4 regions of the Bradyrhizobium sp. Bra78 genome follow, and region 2 is predicted to be linked to each of the others. Evidence: predicted binding sites of a transcription regulator. Region 2 holds the regulator's gene; each other region holds the start of a gene.
The links. The regulator PhoB, encoded in region 2, activates phosphate uptake and scavenging genes when phosphate is short. The targets are predictions, from matches to a motif close to TGTCATNNANCTGTCAT.
Positions count from the first base shown of each region.

Region 1: a site for PhoB is predicted at 843-859, ahead of OC450_RS01700 (phospholipase C). Genes of this name have one in related genera too.
Region 3: a site for PhoB is predicted at 1,902-1,918, ahead of ugpB (sn-glycerol-3-phosphate ABC transporter substrate-binding protein UgpB). Genes of this name have one in related genera too.
Region 4: a site for PhoB is predicted at 1,531-1,547, ahead of OC450_RS02940 (LTA synthase family protein). Genes of this name have one in related genera too.

Region 1 is NZ_JALJRE010000001.1:356,071-359,633, forward strand. Features, by position in the region: gene OC450_RS01695 (ABC transporter substrate-binding protein) at 1-766, shown strand, start outside; gene OC450_RS01700 (phospholipase C) at 914-2,626, shown strand; gene OC450_RS01705 (cytochrome-c peroxidase) at 2,643-3,563, shown strand, end outside.
Region 2 is NZ_JALJRE010000024.1:26,854-30,416, forward strand. Features, by position in the region: gene pstA (phosphate ABC transporter permease PstA) at 1-543, shown strand, start outside; gene pstB (phosphate ABC transporter ATP-binding protein PstB) at 540-1,364, shown strand; gene phoU (phosphate signaling complex protein PhoU) at 1,376-2,092, shown strand; gene phoB (phosphate regulon transcriptional regulator PhoB) at 2,115-2,822, shown strand; gene OC450_RS33570 (GcrA family cell cycle regulator) at 2,954-3,466, opposite strand.
Region 3 is NZ_JALJRE010000009.1:202,564-206,126, forward strand. Features, by position in the region: gene ugpA (sn-glycerol-3-phosphate ABC transporter permease UgpA) at 1-468, opposite strand, end outside; gene ugpB (sn-glycerol-3-phosphate ABC transporter substrate-binding protein UgpB) at 532-1,848, opposite strand; gene OC450_RS21255 (CaiB/BaiF CoA transferase family protein) at 2,233-3,450, opposite strand.
Region 4 is NZ_JALJRE010000001.1:614,311-617,873, reverse strand. Features, by position in the region: gene OC450_RS02940 (LTA synthase family protein) at 1-1,442, opposite strand, end outside; gene OC450_RS02935 (TetR/AcrR family transcriptional regulator) at 1,747-2,415, opposite strand; gene OC450_RS02930 (hypothetical protein) at 2,522-3,142, shown strand; gene ilvC (ketol-acid reductoisomerase) at 3,520-3,563, opposite strand, start outside.

The sequences.
Region 1 (3,563 bases), on a different contig from region 2:
CGCCGGCCTCGTTCTCGCAGCGTTGGTCGCCATGCCTGCGCTAGCGGACGGTTTGAAGGAGGAGATCGCGCCGACCGGCAGGCTCCGGGTCGCGATTGCGATCAGCCCGGCGGGCGGAGCGTTCTGGTCGACCAAGACCGAAGCCGGCTATGCCGGCGTCCCCGTCGATCTCGGCCGGGAGATGGCGGCCCAGCTCGGCGTCGCCGTCGAATATGTCGTGCACCAGAATTCCGGTCAGATCACCGATGCGGCGTCGAAGGGGACCTGGGACGTCACCTGGCTCCCCAAGGATCCCGAGCGCGAGACCATGATGATGTTTGGCCCGGTCTACGAGGTTGCGGACGCCACCTACATCGTCAAGGCCGGTTCGAGCGTTACCAACTTTGCCACGCTCGACCAGGCGGGCATCAAGGTCGCGGCCGTCAACGCCACCACCACCATGCGTGGCGCGATCGCGCATTTGAAGAATGCGAAAGTTACGGGCTATCAGACCTATGACGAGATCTTCGGTCTCCTGAAGAGCGGCGAGATCGATGCCTTCGCCCTGTCGCGCGACCAGCTCAACAAGATGGCGCAGAAGATTCCCGGCACACGGGTGCTGGACGAGACGTTCAAGAAGACGGTGACGGCCGTCGCCGTGCCGCTCGGCCATCCGCAGGCGCTGAGCTTCGTCACCAGGTTCATGAACGAGGCGACGACGAACGGCACCTTGCGCAAGGCCTATGACAATAACGGCCTGAAGGACGCGCCGATCCGCATCGAGTAGGGCAGCAGCCTCGGGTAAAGCGCCCATATCGAAAAAAATGTCTGAACAACTGCGCAAAGTGTCTCTTGCGTCAAACTGACACAGCTCTGTCATCGCGCGCCATTAACGTCCCGAGGGTCGGTGTCAATCTTTCGGGGCAACACAACAATGAAATCCAGATTTCTGACGACGGCCGCGATTTTCGCGGCCGCGACTGCACTCGCGTGCGCCATGCCGGTGCTCGCGGGCGATTTCGGTCGGGACCGGGATCATGATCATGACCAGGATCATCATCGCCATCCACATGGCATCCACACCGAGACGCCGATCAAGCATCTCGTGATCATCTTCAACGAGAACCGCTCGTTCGACCACTACTTCGCGACCTATCCGAACGCGGCCAATCCGTCCGGTTCGATTCCCTTCGCGCCGAAGCCGCATACGCCGAAGGTCAACAACCTCGTCACGGCGAACCTGCTGGTCAACAACCCCAACAACAGCCCGGCCAACGGCACCGCCGCGACGGATCCGTTCCGCCTCGACCGCACCCAGGCCAATACGCGCTCGCAGAACCATTCCTACACGCCCGAGCAGCAGGCCGTGGACAACGGCAAGGAAGACCTATTCCCGAAATTCACCGGTCGCGGCACCGCCGGCGGCGCCGGCGCCTTCGGCACCAACGGCCAGGTGATGGGCTATTTCGACGGCAACACCATCACCGCCCTCTGGAACTACGCCCAGCACTTCTCGATGAGCGACAATGCCTGGACCGACACCTTCGGCCCGTCGACGCCGGGCATGCTCGAAGTGATCTCCGGTCAGACCAACGGCGTGCAGAACATCGTCGGCACGTCAGCGTCGATCGCCGACGGCCAGGGCGGCCTGACGCTGATCGGCGACACCGATCCGGGCAACGATCCCTGCTCGAGCAAGACCAGCACGATCCTGATGGACGGCAAGAACATCGGCGACCTGCTCAATGCCGAGCACATCAGCTGGGGCAGCTTCATGGGCGGCTTCGACCTGACGCTCAAGAACGCCAATGGCACCACCGGTTGCGGCCGAAGCACGTTCTCCAGCAACGTCAACGGCAGCATCGTCGACTACATTCCGCACCACGCCTGGTTCCAGTACTACAAGTCGACCGCCAATCCGAACCATGCGCGGCCAAGCTCCGTGCGTGCGATCGGCCACACCCATGACTTCAACGGCAACGTCGATCCGGCCAACCACGGCTACGATCTCGAGGACTTCTACGCTGCGGTGAAGGCCGGCAATTTCCCGGCCGTGTCATACATCAAGATGCCGGCCTTCCAGGACGGTCATGCCGGCAACTCCGATCCGCTCGACGAGCAGGTCGGCAATGTCGAACTGATCAATTTCCTGCAGAGGCAGCCGGAATGGCGCGAGACCGCGGTCATCATCACTTATGACGATTCCGACGGCTGGTACGACCATCAATACGTCGCGCCGAAGAGCGCGTCCTACGACCCGACGGCCGATCAGGTCAACGGTCCGGGCCTGTGCGGCCTGGGTGCGCAGAAGCAGCCGGCACCGAAGGGCCTTGGCGGCAAACCGGTGAACGGCCGCTGCGGTCCGGGTACGCGCATTCCCTTCATCGTGGTCTCGCCCTATGCGAGGTCGAATTTCGTCAGCCACACCTACATCTCCCAGGCCTCCGTGGTGCGGTTCATCGAGGACAATTGGCTGCATGGCCAGCGTCTCGGCGGCGGCTCGTTCGACGCCAGCTCTGGCTCGATCGTGGACCTGTTCGACTTCGATCATGATCACAGCCATGACCTCCGGACGGATGCGCTGTTCCTCGACCCGACCTCGGGCACGGTGATCACCAGCCCGCCAGACGAGCACCATCATTACTAGTCCAACGGGACGCTTTATGAACAGCCGCACCATGTGGCTTCTCGGCGCCGGCCTGCTCTGTCTGGCCGGCGCCGTCTTTGCTGTCGAGACGCAAGGATTCGCGGAGGCGATTCCTGCCGGCGCGAATCCCAACCCGGTCCGCCTCATGCGCCCGCCGGTCGCGCCGTTGTCGGCGATGGCACAGCTTGGCAAGGAGATCTTCTACGACGCCTCGCTGTCCTCGTCAGGCGCGCTGTCATGCGCCTCCTGCCACAGCCCGGATCACGCCTACGGTCCGCCCAATGACGGACCAGTCATGCTCGGCGGCGCGGCCCTGTCGCGGCAGGGCGCGCGCGCGGTGCCGTCGTTGACCTATCTCGATCGCCATCCGAATTTCAGCATCGGCCCCGACAAGGGCGATGACGACAACGTCATCGATCTCGCGCAGATGGCAGCAATCGGCCAGCAGGCGGCGCGCACGACGAAAACCGCGGGCGGCACCGGCGCGTCCGCGAACATCGTGCCGCAAGGCGGCCTGTTCTGGGACGGTCGCGCCGACACGCTGCAGGATCAGGCGCTGTTTCCGCTGCTCGACCGCAACGAGATGGACGGCGGCAGCGCCGAGATCGTCGCCGACAAGCTGCGCCATGCGTCTTATGTGCAGCGCTTCGTCGAGCTGTTCGGAGCGGGTGTGCTCAAAAATCAGCGACTCCTGATCGCGGAGGCGATGTTTGCGGTGGCGCGCTATCAGGTGGAGGAGCCGAACTTCCATCCTTACACCAGCAAGTACGATCATTGGCTCGAGGGCAAGGCGCGGCTGTCCGAGAGCGAGCTGCGCGGCCTGCAATTGTTCAACGACCCCGACAAGGCCAATTGTGCCGGCTGCCATACCTCGGCGCCGACGCGCGACGGACTGCCGCCGCTGTTCACGGATCACCAGTACGAGGCGCTCGGCGCG
Region 2 (3,563 bases):
CTGACGTCGGTGATCCGCTTCATCAACGACATCCTGCTCTCGGCGCCATCGATCATCATCGGCCTGTTCATCTATGGCGCCGTGGTGGTGCCGATGCGCGGGTTCTCGGCGGTCGCCGGCTGTCTCGCGCTCGCCGTCATCGTCATTCCGGTGGTGCTGCGCACGACCGAGGACATGCTGCTCTTGGTACCGAACGCGCTGCGCGAGGCGGCCTCGGCGCTCGGGCTGCCGCGCTCGCTGGTGATCAAGCGGATCGCCTACCGTTCGGCGCGCGCCGGCCTCATCACCGGCGTGCTGCTCGCCACCGCCCGCGTCGCCGGCGAGACCGCGCCGCTGCTGTTCACCGCGCTGTCGAACCAGTTCTTCAGCCTGGACCTGACCAAGACGATGGCCAACCTGCCGGTCACCATCAACAACTTCGTGCAGAGCCCCTACGCCTACTGGAAGCAGCTGGCATGGAGCGGGGCGCTGCTCATCACCCTGACCGTGCTTGCCCTGAACATTGGCGCGCGCATACTTGGCGCCGAGAGGACCGCAAAATGAGTGAACTTTCAGTATCGTCGATGAGCGCGGCCGGTGGCCTGCCCCAGACGGCAGCATTGCCCGAGGCTCCCCCCAAGGTGACGGTGCGCAACCTCAATTTCTATTACGGCGAGCACCACGCGCTGAAGAACATCAACCTGACGCTCGGCACCAACCGCGTCACGGCGTTCATCGGCCCGTCGGGCTGCGGCAAGTCGACCCTGCTGCGCATCTTCAACCGGATGTACGACCTCTATCCGGGCCAGCGCGCGACCGGTCAGGTGATGCTCGACCAGACCAACATCCTCGACGGCAAGCTCGACCTCAATCTGCTGCGCGCCCGCGTCGGCATGGTGTTCCAGAAGCCGACGCCGTTCCCGATGACGATCTACGAGAACATCGCTTTCGGCATCCGTCTTTACGAGAAAATCCCGAAGTCCGAGATGGACGGCCGGGTCGAGAAGGCGCTGCGCGGCGGCGCGCTCTGGAACGAGGTCAAGGACAAGCTCAACGCGTCGGGCCTGTCGCTGTCCGGCGGCCAGCAGCAGCGCCTCTGCATCGCCCGCACGGTCGCGGTGCGGCCCGAAGTGATCCTGTTCGACGAGCCCTGCTCGGCGCTCGATCCGATCTCGACCGCCAAGGTCGAGGAGCTGATCCAGGAGCTGTCCGAGAACTACACGATCGCGATCGTCACCCACAACATGCAGCAGGCGGCGCGCGTCTCCGACAAGACCGCCTTCATGTATCTCGGCGAGTTGATCGAGTTCGACGAGACCAGCAAGATATTCACGTCGCCGACCGATCGGCGCACGCAGGACTACATCACCGGCCGGTTCGGCTGAGGAGACAGGACATGGGTTCCGAACATACCGCAAAGGCCTTCGACACCGACCTCCAGGAGCTCACTCGCCTGGTCGCCGAGATGGGCGGAATCGCAGAGCGCATGATCGTCGATTCCGTCGATGCGCTGATCCGCCGCGACGTCGCGCTCGGCCAGCGCGTCGTCGCCATCGACGTCGAGCTCGACGCGCTCCAGAAGAAGATCGAGGAGCGCGCCGTCCTCACCATTGCGCGCCGCCAGCCAATGGCGGTCGATCTGCGCGAGATCGTCGGCGCCATGCGCGTCGCGACCGATCTGGAGCGTATCGGCGACCTCGCCAAGAACATGGGTAAGCGCGTCGCGGCGCTGGAAACGGATTTTCATCCGCTCAAGCTGTTCCGCGGCCTCGAGCACATGACCGACCTCGTGCAGCAGCAGGTCAAGTCGGTGCTGGACGCCTATGCCGCGCACGATCTGCCGGCGGCGATGGCGGTGTGGAAGGGCGACGAGGAAGTCGATGCCATCTGCACCTCGCTGTTCCGCGAGCTTCTCACCTACATGATGGAGGATCCGCGCAACATCTCGTTCTGCATCCATTTGATGTTCTGCGCCAAGAATATCGAGCGCATCGGCGACCACGCCACCAATATCGCCGAGACCGTGTTCTACATGATCGAGGGCCAGGCGATCACCGACAAGCGGCCGAAGGGCGACATGACGAACTTCGCCACGACGGTTCCGAATACCTGATCACGCAAGGAGCGACGACACCATGGGCGCACGCATTATGGTGGTTGAGGACGAGGAAGCTCTCACCGAGCTTCTTCGCTACAACCTCGAAGGCGACGGCTATGACGTCGAGACGGTGATGCGCGGCGACGACGCCGACACCCGGCTCAAGGAGCACATCCCCGATCTCATCGTGCTCGACTGGATGCTGCCGGGTCTGTCCGGCATCGAGCTGTGCCGACGGCTGCGCACCCGGCCCGAGACCAAGCAGCTCCCGATCATCATGCTCACCGCGCGCGGCGAGGAGAGCGAGCGGGTGCGGGGTCTTGCGACCGGCGCCGACGATTACATCGTCAAGCCGTTTTCGGTGCCGGAGCTGCTGGCGCGGGTGAAGGGCCTCTTGCGGCGCGCAAGCCCGGAGCGGCTCGCCACCGTGCTCGCCTATGGCGACATCGAGCTCGATCGCGACAAGCGCCGCGTGGCGCGCTCCGGCCGGCCGATCGATCTCGGCCCGACCGAATATCGCCTCCTGGAGTTCTTCCTGGAGCATCCGGGCCGGGTGTTCTCGCGCGAGCAGCTGCTCGACAGCGTCTGGGGCCGCGACATCTACATCGACGAGCGCACGGTCGACGTGCATATCGGCCGCCTGCGCAAGCTGCTCAATCTCGGCCGCGAGCAGGACCCGATCCGCACCGTCCGCGGCGCCGGCTATGCGCTGGACGACCGTTTCGCGAAGGCGGAGCAGGCGTAAGTTCAGCCGCGAACAGGCAAGTAAAAAGCGCGCCGGGCGGCGCGCATTTCCATTTTTCGATCGTTCCGGTCCCTACTGCGCAATTGCGCGCTAGCTAGTTAGGCCGGGACGATGTCGTTTGGAGCCGGGCTTCAGCGCGGCCCCGGCTTCGCCGGTGCGCGCCGGCGATCCGCCGCGGGCTGATACGCCACGCGCGAGTGCTGGGCGCAATAGGGCAGGCCGGAGAGGGCCTTGCCGCCGCAGAAGAAGAAGTCCGGGCTCGAGGGATCGCCGACCGGCCAGTGGCAGGTCGCCTCGTTCAGCTCCAGCAGCGACAGCCGCTGGCTCATCGGCACCACGTTGTCGTAGGTGACCGGCTCAGCCTCCACCTCGACCTCGAAGGCCTGCGCCAGCGCGGTGTTGCCGCGCGAGATCGGACGGGTCACCCGCATCATGTGCTGCGCGGGACGCGCCTTGCGCGGCCGGGGCGCTGCGGAAGATGGGCTCTTGGCGCGGCCCGACAGGCCGAGCCTGTGCACTTTGCCGATCACGGCATTGCGGGTCACATTGCCGAGCTCAGCCGCGATCTGGCTGGCCGAAAGTCCGGCCTCCCAGAGCTTTTTCAGCTGCTCGACGCGATCATCGGACCAGGTCAAAACCGTCATTGCACCCTTTCCCTCGCTGCGCGCCAGCCATCCTGGGGCCTCGCAGCGAATGCCTAAGCCTTAAAAACCCGTGCCGTCAGAATCCCTTAAGGCTCGC
Region 3 (3,563 bases), on a different contig from region 2:
CGCATGGTTGCCGTTGAGCACAGGATTCCAGTCGATGCCGTTGCGCTGGAGCGCGCGCGCGATCATGCCGAGCCCCGGCTGGAACATGAAGATGAACAGCACGCTCGCCACGGCAGGGGCGACGGCATAGGGGATGATCAGGAAGGTGCGATAGATCTGCACGCCCGCGATGTTGCGGTTCGCCATGACGGCGAGCAGGAGTCCGATGGCGAGCGAGAAGAACACCACGAGCAGCGAGAAGAAGAAGGTGGTGCCGATCGCGTGATAATATTCGGGCGTCTTCAGCAGGGTGACGTAATTCTCGAACCAGACGAACTCGGTCGAGAGCCCGAAGGCATCCTGCACCAGGAAGGATTGCCAGAGCGCCTGCGCCGCCGGCCAGTAAAAGAAGATCAGGGAGATCGCAAGCTGCGGAAATACCAGGAGGCAGGCGAGGAGCCTGCCTGAGAAGATCGCCCGGTTCTCCATGAAGCCCCCGCCTCAATTGTGTGATCGTGGCTGCGGCCCGTCCGCAGCCACGATGTGACGACGCTACTTGGTCGCGGTGCGCTCGAACTGACGCAGCATCTGGTTGCCGCGCGAGACCGCGGCATCGAGCGCCTCCTTGGCCGACTTCTTGCCGGCGAGCGCTGCCTCGATTTCTTCGGACCAGACGTCGCGCATCTGCACCATTCCGCCGAAGCGCAGGCCGCGGGAGTTGTCCGTCGGCGGCTTGTTGGTCAGTTCCTTCAGCGGCACTTCGAGAATCGGATTCTTCTCATAGAAGCCCGACGCCTTGGTCTTGTCGTAAGCCGCCTTGGTGATCGGCAGATAGCCGGAGACCTCGTGCAGGTAGACCTGGCGGTCCGTGTCGGACAGGAAGGTGAAGAACTTCGCGATGCCCTTGTACTCTTCCTTGGACTTGCCGCCCATGACCCACAGTGAAGCGCCGCCGATGATGGAGTTCTGCGGCGCGTCCTTGGCGTCCGGGAAATAGGGCATCGGAACCGCCGTATAGTTGAACTTCGCGTTCGCCTTGACGTTCGGATAGAAGGCCGAGGACGTCATGTAGAGCGCGCATTCGCCGGAGGTGAAACGACCTTCGCCGGTGTTGGTGCGACCCGAATAGTCGTAGCTCTTGTCCTTTTGCAGCTCGACGAGATTTTCCAGAAGCTTGGTCTCGAGCGGATTGTTGAATTCCAGCACGGTGTCGAAGCCGTCGAGCCCGTTGGCCTTCGTGCCGATCGGGATATTGTGCCAGGCCGAGAACTGCTCGATGAAGCCCCAGGTGACCCAGGACGACGAGAAGCCGCAGGTCGGGCTCGTCGCATGCAGCTTCTTGGCATCCGCGAACACCTCGGGCCAGGTCTTCGGCGGCGCGTCGATGCCGGCCTTCTTCAGGGCGTCGAGGTTGGCCCACATGACCATGCTCGACGAGTTGAACGGGAACGAGAGCATCTCGCCCTTCGCGGTCGAGTAGTAGCCGGTGATTGCCGGCAGGTAGGACTGCGGATCGAACTTCTCGCCCTGCTCCTTCATGAGATCCGAGACGGGCTTGATGGCGCCCTTGGCGGCCATCATGGTCGCGGTGCCGACCTCGAACACCTGCATGATGCCCGGTGCGTTGCCGGCGCGGAACGCCGCGATGCCGGCGTTCAACGTGTCGGCATAGCTGCCCTTGAAGGTCGGGACGATCTTGTAGTCGCCCTGAGACGCGTTGAAATCGTTGGCAAGCTTGACCACGACGTCGTTGTTCGGGCCGGTCATCGCGTGCCACCACTGGATTTCGGTCACGGCCCACGCGGGCGAAGCGCCCGAACCAACCATGGCTGCAACAGCGGCAGCCGCTCCAAAGCGTCGAAGAGCCATCAAGTAAACCTCCCTTGGGTCGTCAAAATGATCGCTTGCGCTAGCAGCGCCATATGACGTTCACATGACTGTGTAAGCGGCCGAAACGAAAGCGGCAAGCGCTGGAAAAGGGAAGCCGTCAAATAGGCGAATGCCGAGCGTGCAGCCGCCTCCGTTCGCGGTGCACATGCGCGCCCGCGCCGCAGTGCGGCATTGGATCTGTGAGGCTGACGAACAGGCCGCGGGTTCAAAACCTCTCCCGCTTGCGGGAGAGGTCGCGCGTAGCACGGGTGAGTGTTCTCTCCTCCGGGGGATTGTCCCATTGCGGAGACACCCTCTCCCCAACACTCCCCCGTAAGCGGAGGAGGGAGCGCACTTGCGCTGCCGCTCGATCTTCGTCCTATCTCAGCGCTTGCGCTCGGGGCCGCAGACGGTGCCCTTCTCGACCATCGCGTCGATCTCCGCCTTGGAGTAGCCGAACTCGCCCAGCACTTCCTGGGAGTGCTGGCTGAATTTCGGCGGCAGGCGGCGCAGGCTCGGCTTGCTGCGATCGAGCCGGATCGGCGAGGCGACACCCTTGTACCAGTCCTTCTCGATGATGTCGCCGCGATGGATCGTGTGCGGGTTCGTCAACGCCTGGTCGATCTTCTGCACAGGGCCCGCCGGCAGGCCCGCGGCAAGCAGGCGATTGCACAGCGGCTCGGCCTCGTGCTGGCTGAACACGGCGGCAAGCTCGGTCCGCAGCGCCTCGCGATTGGCGATGCGGTCCTTGTTGCGGGCGAAGCGCGGATCGGTGCCGAGCTCGGGCTTGCCGATCTCCTTGGCGAGCTTGCGGAAGGTGCCGTCATTGCCGACGCCGATGAAGATGTCGTCGGTCTTGGTCGGGAAGATCGCGTAGGGCACGAGGTTGGGATGCTCGTTGCCGGTGAGCGACGGCGGCTTGCCATGCATGAAATAGTTCGCAGTGTGCGGATGCATGATGGCAAGGCCGGTCTCGTACAGCGTCGTCTCCAGGAACTGCCCCTGGCCCGAGCGCTGCCGCTCCGACAGTGCCATCAGGATGCCGATCGCCGCATACAGCCCGGTGGTGATGTCGACCAGCGGCACGCCGATCCGCATCGGCCCGCTCTCGGGCGAGCCGGTTGCAGCGATCATGCCGGTCATGGCCTGGATGATGGCGTCATAGCCGGGATTGCCGCCGCGCGGCCCGTCGGCGCCGAAGCCGCAGATCCGGCAATGCACGAGGCGCGGGAATTTTTCGCGCAGCACCTCGCTGCCGATGCCCCATTTCTCCAGCGTGCCCGGCTTGAAATTCTCGATCAGGACGTCGGCCGTCTCCAGCATCTTGAGCAGAACAGTTCGGCCGCCTTCGGAGGCGAGGTCGAGGCCGATCGAGCGCTTGTTGCGGTTGATGCCGACGAAATAGGCCGCGTCCTCCTCGTGGAAGGGCGGGCCCCAGTCGCGCACCTCGTCGCCGGCGGGCGGCTCGACCTTGATCACGTCGGCGCCATGGTCGGCGAGAATCTGGGTGCAATAGGGGCCGCCGAGCACGCGCGTGAGATCGATGACGCGCAGTCCACTCATTGCGCCTGGTGCGGCTCCAGAACTGGCGGCTTCAGTCATGCCTTCGCTTCCCCTGTGTCGATCATTGATCACAGGCCTAGCGAGGTTTTTTTGCCCCAGCAATGGCTTGGTGCGTAGGGGCGTATGCGGTGCCGCCGCGCCATCCCGCGGGA
Region 4 (3,563 bases), on a different contig from region 2:
GCGTCGAGCTTCTTGCCGATAGCGCCCTCGTCGAGCCCGGGCTCGAGAATATTCGGCGCAAACTCAGGCTGGTGGTCGCCGTAGCGCACGATCAGGAAGGGCTCGCCGGGAAAACTCTTCTTCAGGCCCGCGACGAACGCTCTGTACTGCTCGGCGCTCATCGCCTGCCGGCGCAGATATTCGTCGATCGACGGGACATTGCCGGGCGCACGCCAGTTCGGCAGCAGATCGGGGCGGAAGCGCGTCTCCCAGGGGAAATGATTGGCGCCGAGATAGATGAAGGTGAACAGCGGCTTGTTCGGCCTCCGCTCGCCCATCAGCCGGAGCGCCTTGTCATAGAAGAAAGAGTCCGGCTCGACATCCTTGGCGCCGAGATCCTTCGAGTCGAGGAAGCGTTCGACGCCGGTCGTCATCTGAAAGCTGCGCGCGCCCATGAAGCCGCCATAGGCGGGATAGAGCGATAGGGTATCGTAGCCGCAGCGGCGCAGCGCCAGCGGCAGGCCGCGCTCGACGCGGTTTGAGGCGATGCGCGTCACGAAATATGCGAAGCGGCCGAACGAGCGCGAGGAAAGGCCCGCGAGCACGTTGTATTCGGTGAACCAGCTCGGCCCGCCATTGCTTTCGGCCAGGAACGTACGCTCCTTGCCGTCCCAGGACTTGAAATGGCTGCCATAGCCCGGCGGCACCTTGATGCCTTGGGCCGCGCGGATGTCGAAGCTCGATTCATCATGGACCATGATGATGTTCGGTCGCCGGCCCGCTGGATGGCAGGCATCGACCAGCGGCACATTGAGCCGCTCGCTGGTCGAAGCGGCCGACTCCATGAAGCCGTATTGCGCAAAGTCGGAGACCGCGCTGACGCCGGAGCGGAAGAATTTCGAGAGATAGCCGTCGTCGTAATAGCCGCGCCAGGCCTCGTCCGGACGATAGAGCGAATAGCCGACCAGCGCGGCAAGACAAGCGAGCTTGCAGGCGAGCGCCGGCAGGCGGCGGATGCGGAACGGGTCGAGCCACCACAGCGCATACATCAGCGGCAGCGTGACGAGGCCGGCCAGGATCACCGACCAGCGCAAATTCGGGAAGATCGTGAACAGGAATGCCACCGTGTCGCGGTCGATCATCATCAGGTCGATGAAGTTGACCGTCATCTGCACGACGTCGTGCTTGAGCCGCGACAGCAGCACCAGCACCACGACCATGGTCAGCGACAGCGCACCCGACAGCGCCGGCCGCCGCAGCAGCGTGATCCAGAAGAAGTTGAGGATGCCCCAGGCCAGCGCGAAGGAGAGGCGCGAGCCGAAATCGGTCTCGGTCTCGTACATCAGCGCGAGCGCCGCCAGATGGGGCGCCGCGACCGCGAGCAGCCGCCACATGCCGAGCGCGGCGACGCTCGCCAGCACGGCGGTCGTGCCAAAGGGACCTGGACTGGGCGCGGACGCCATCGACGACACGCAACTTCTGGTCCGGCGCGATGAATACCCAGCCGTCTGGCCGGCCTGCGGCGTTCGGCGCAGCCGGAGGCCTGCACCGTGTCATAAAACTGTAATTGAACGGTCACGGACAAGCAACGCGCGTCACGGGCCGATCTTCGCTTAATGTTAGTGGACGGCGAACGGCCGCGTGGCCAACTCCATCCCTCACCCTCAGGAGCCTGCGACGCAGGCGTCTCGAAGGGCGAGGCCCGAGTTGGGCCTGCATGGTTCGAGACGGCGCTACGCGCCTCCTCACCATGAGGGTCGGGCAGGATCAGGCGCCGTGCGCCGGCCTGGCGATCCCGGCGATGAACAGGTCGATCACCCCTTCCGCCATCTGGTCGATCTCGCCCTCCTCCACGCCCCACCGCGGAAGGTGGCCGTCGAGGTTCATCCGGGCAAAGCCGTAGACCATGGCGCGGCCGGCGACCTGGATGCTCTTGAGGTCGGCCGATCGCAACAGGCCCTGCTTCGCCGCATCGGCCAGGATCTGCTCGGTCAGAGCGATCAACTCGGCATTGTCGCGCGTCAGCTCCGCCGAGCTGCCATGGGCGAAATAGCGCCCGGTGGAGATGATCTCGAAATGCGCGGGATTGCGCATCGCCCAGCGCAGGTAGGCAAGGCCGAAGGCGCGGAAGCGGCCGAGCGGAGCGGCGGTCGGTGCCTGATCCAGCGCCACCTCGATCTCGGCTCGAAAGCGCCGCTGCGCCTCCTCGGCCGCCGCCGCCATCAAGGCATCGCGGTTCGGAAAGTGCCGGAACGGCGCCCCCGGCGACACCGCGGCCCGTCGTGCGGCCTCGCGCACCGAGACTTCCGCACCCTCCGCAGCCAGTTGCAGCGCAGCATCGATCAGCGCGCGGCGGAGGTCGCCATGGTGATAGGGCCGGGGTTCGGGGAGATTGGTGCGGCGAGCACGCGGCTTGGACGGCGGTCGAGCGGGCATGCCGCGTTCTAGCATCACCCGAACGTGAATGTAAGCAGCGATTACACCATTGACGGTCACCCCCTCCCCAAATGTAATCGATGATTACATAATGGAGGAGACCACCATGACACAACGCCAAAGCTGGTTTGAAGGCTGGCGGCTGCTCGCCGCTTTCTGCTTGAGCCTGATCGTCCTGAGCCTGTGGATCGCCTCGATGCGGCAGTTCGAGGTCGAGGGCGTGCGGATGGTGATCCGCTTCACGGCACGAAGCTCGCTGCTGCTGTTCTGCCTCGCCTTCAGTGCCGCGGCACTGGCGCGGCTGTGGCCCAACAGCTGGACGCGCTGGCAGCGACGCAACCGGCGCTATCTGGGCTTGAGCTTCGCCGCCTCCCACGCCATCCACGCAGGCGCGATCGTCGCGTTCGCCGAGATGGATCCGGCCGGCTTTGCCGAGACCACCTCGGCGGCCTCCTACATCTTCGGCGGCATCGGCTATGCCGTCATCATCGCCATGAGCGCGACCTCGTTCGACCGCACCGCCGCGCTGCTCGGGCCGCGCGCTTGGCGCGCGCTGCACCTAGCAGGCGGATACTATCTCTGGGTCCAGTTCATGGTGTCGTTCGGCAAGCGCGTGCCGGCGATGCCGCTCTACGCCGCATTTCTCATTCCGCTCCTCGCGGTGATGGCGTTGCGGCTGATCGCGATGGCCGCGAGCCCCGCCCGGCAGACTGCTGACGCGCAATAATGCTCGCGCAAGACGCCGCAGCTGACCTCGCTTCTTAAGATGAAGTCGCACGCAAGCGGCACGCGGCGAGATTGTCGCGCGATGAGAGAGCAGATGAAGAGCCGAGTCTTCGGCTCTGAAGACGCTGGTGTTTTGGCGCTTGGAATCTTACGAGAAGGACCGAGAAACGACGCCAGACCAAGAATGTGATTTAAGCGTCATTTCTTCGCGCTCAGAGGGCGCTTCTACTCGCGAAGAATTTGAATGAAGCAGCAGTGCTTCGCGCGAGATGAAAAGAGCGAGACCACGGTTTGCGATCTCGCTCAGATATAGTCGCGAAGGTTTAAGAATTGGTTTGGCGAGCGAAGCTTGTGCTCTCGCGTCGCGACGACGACGACTTAGTTCTTGCTCTTGTCGACCAGCGCGCCCTTCTTGATCCAGG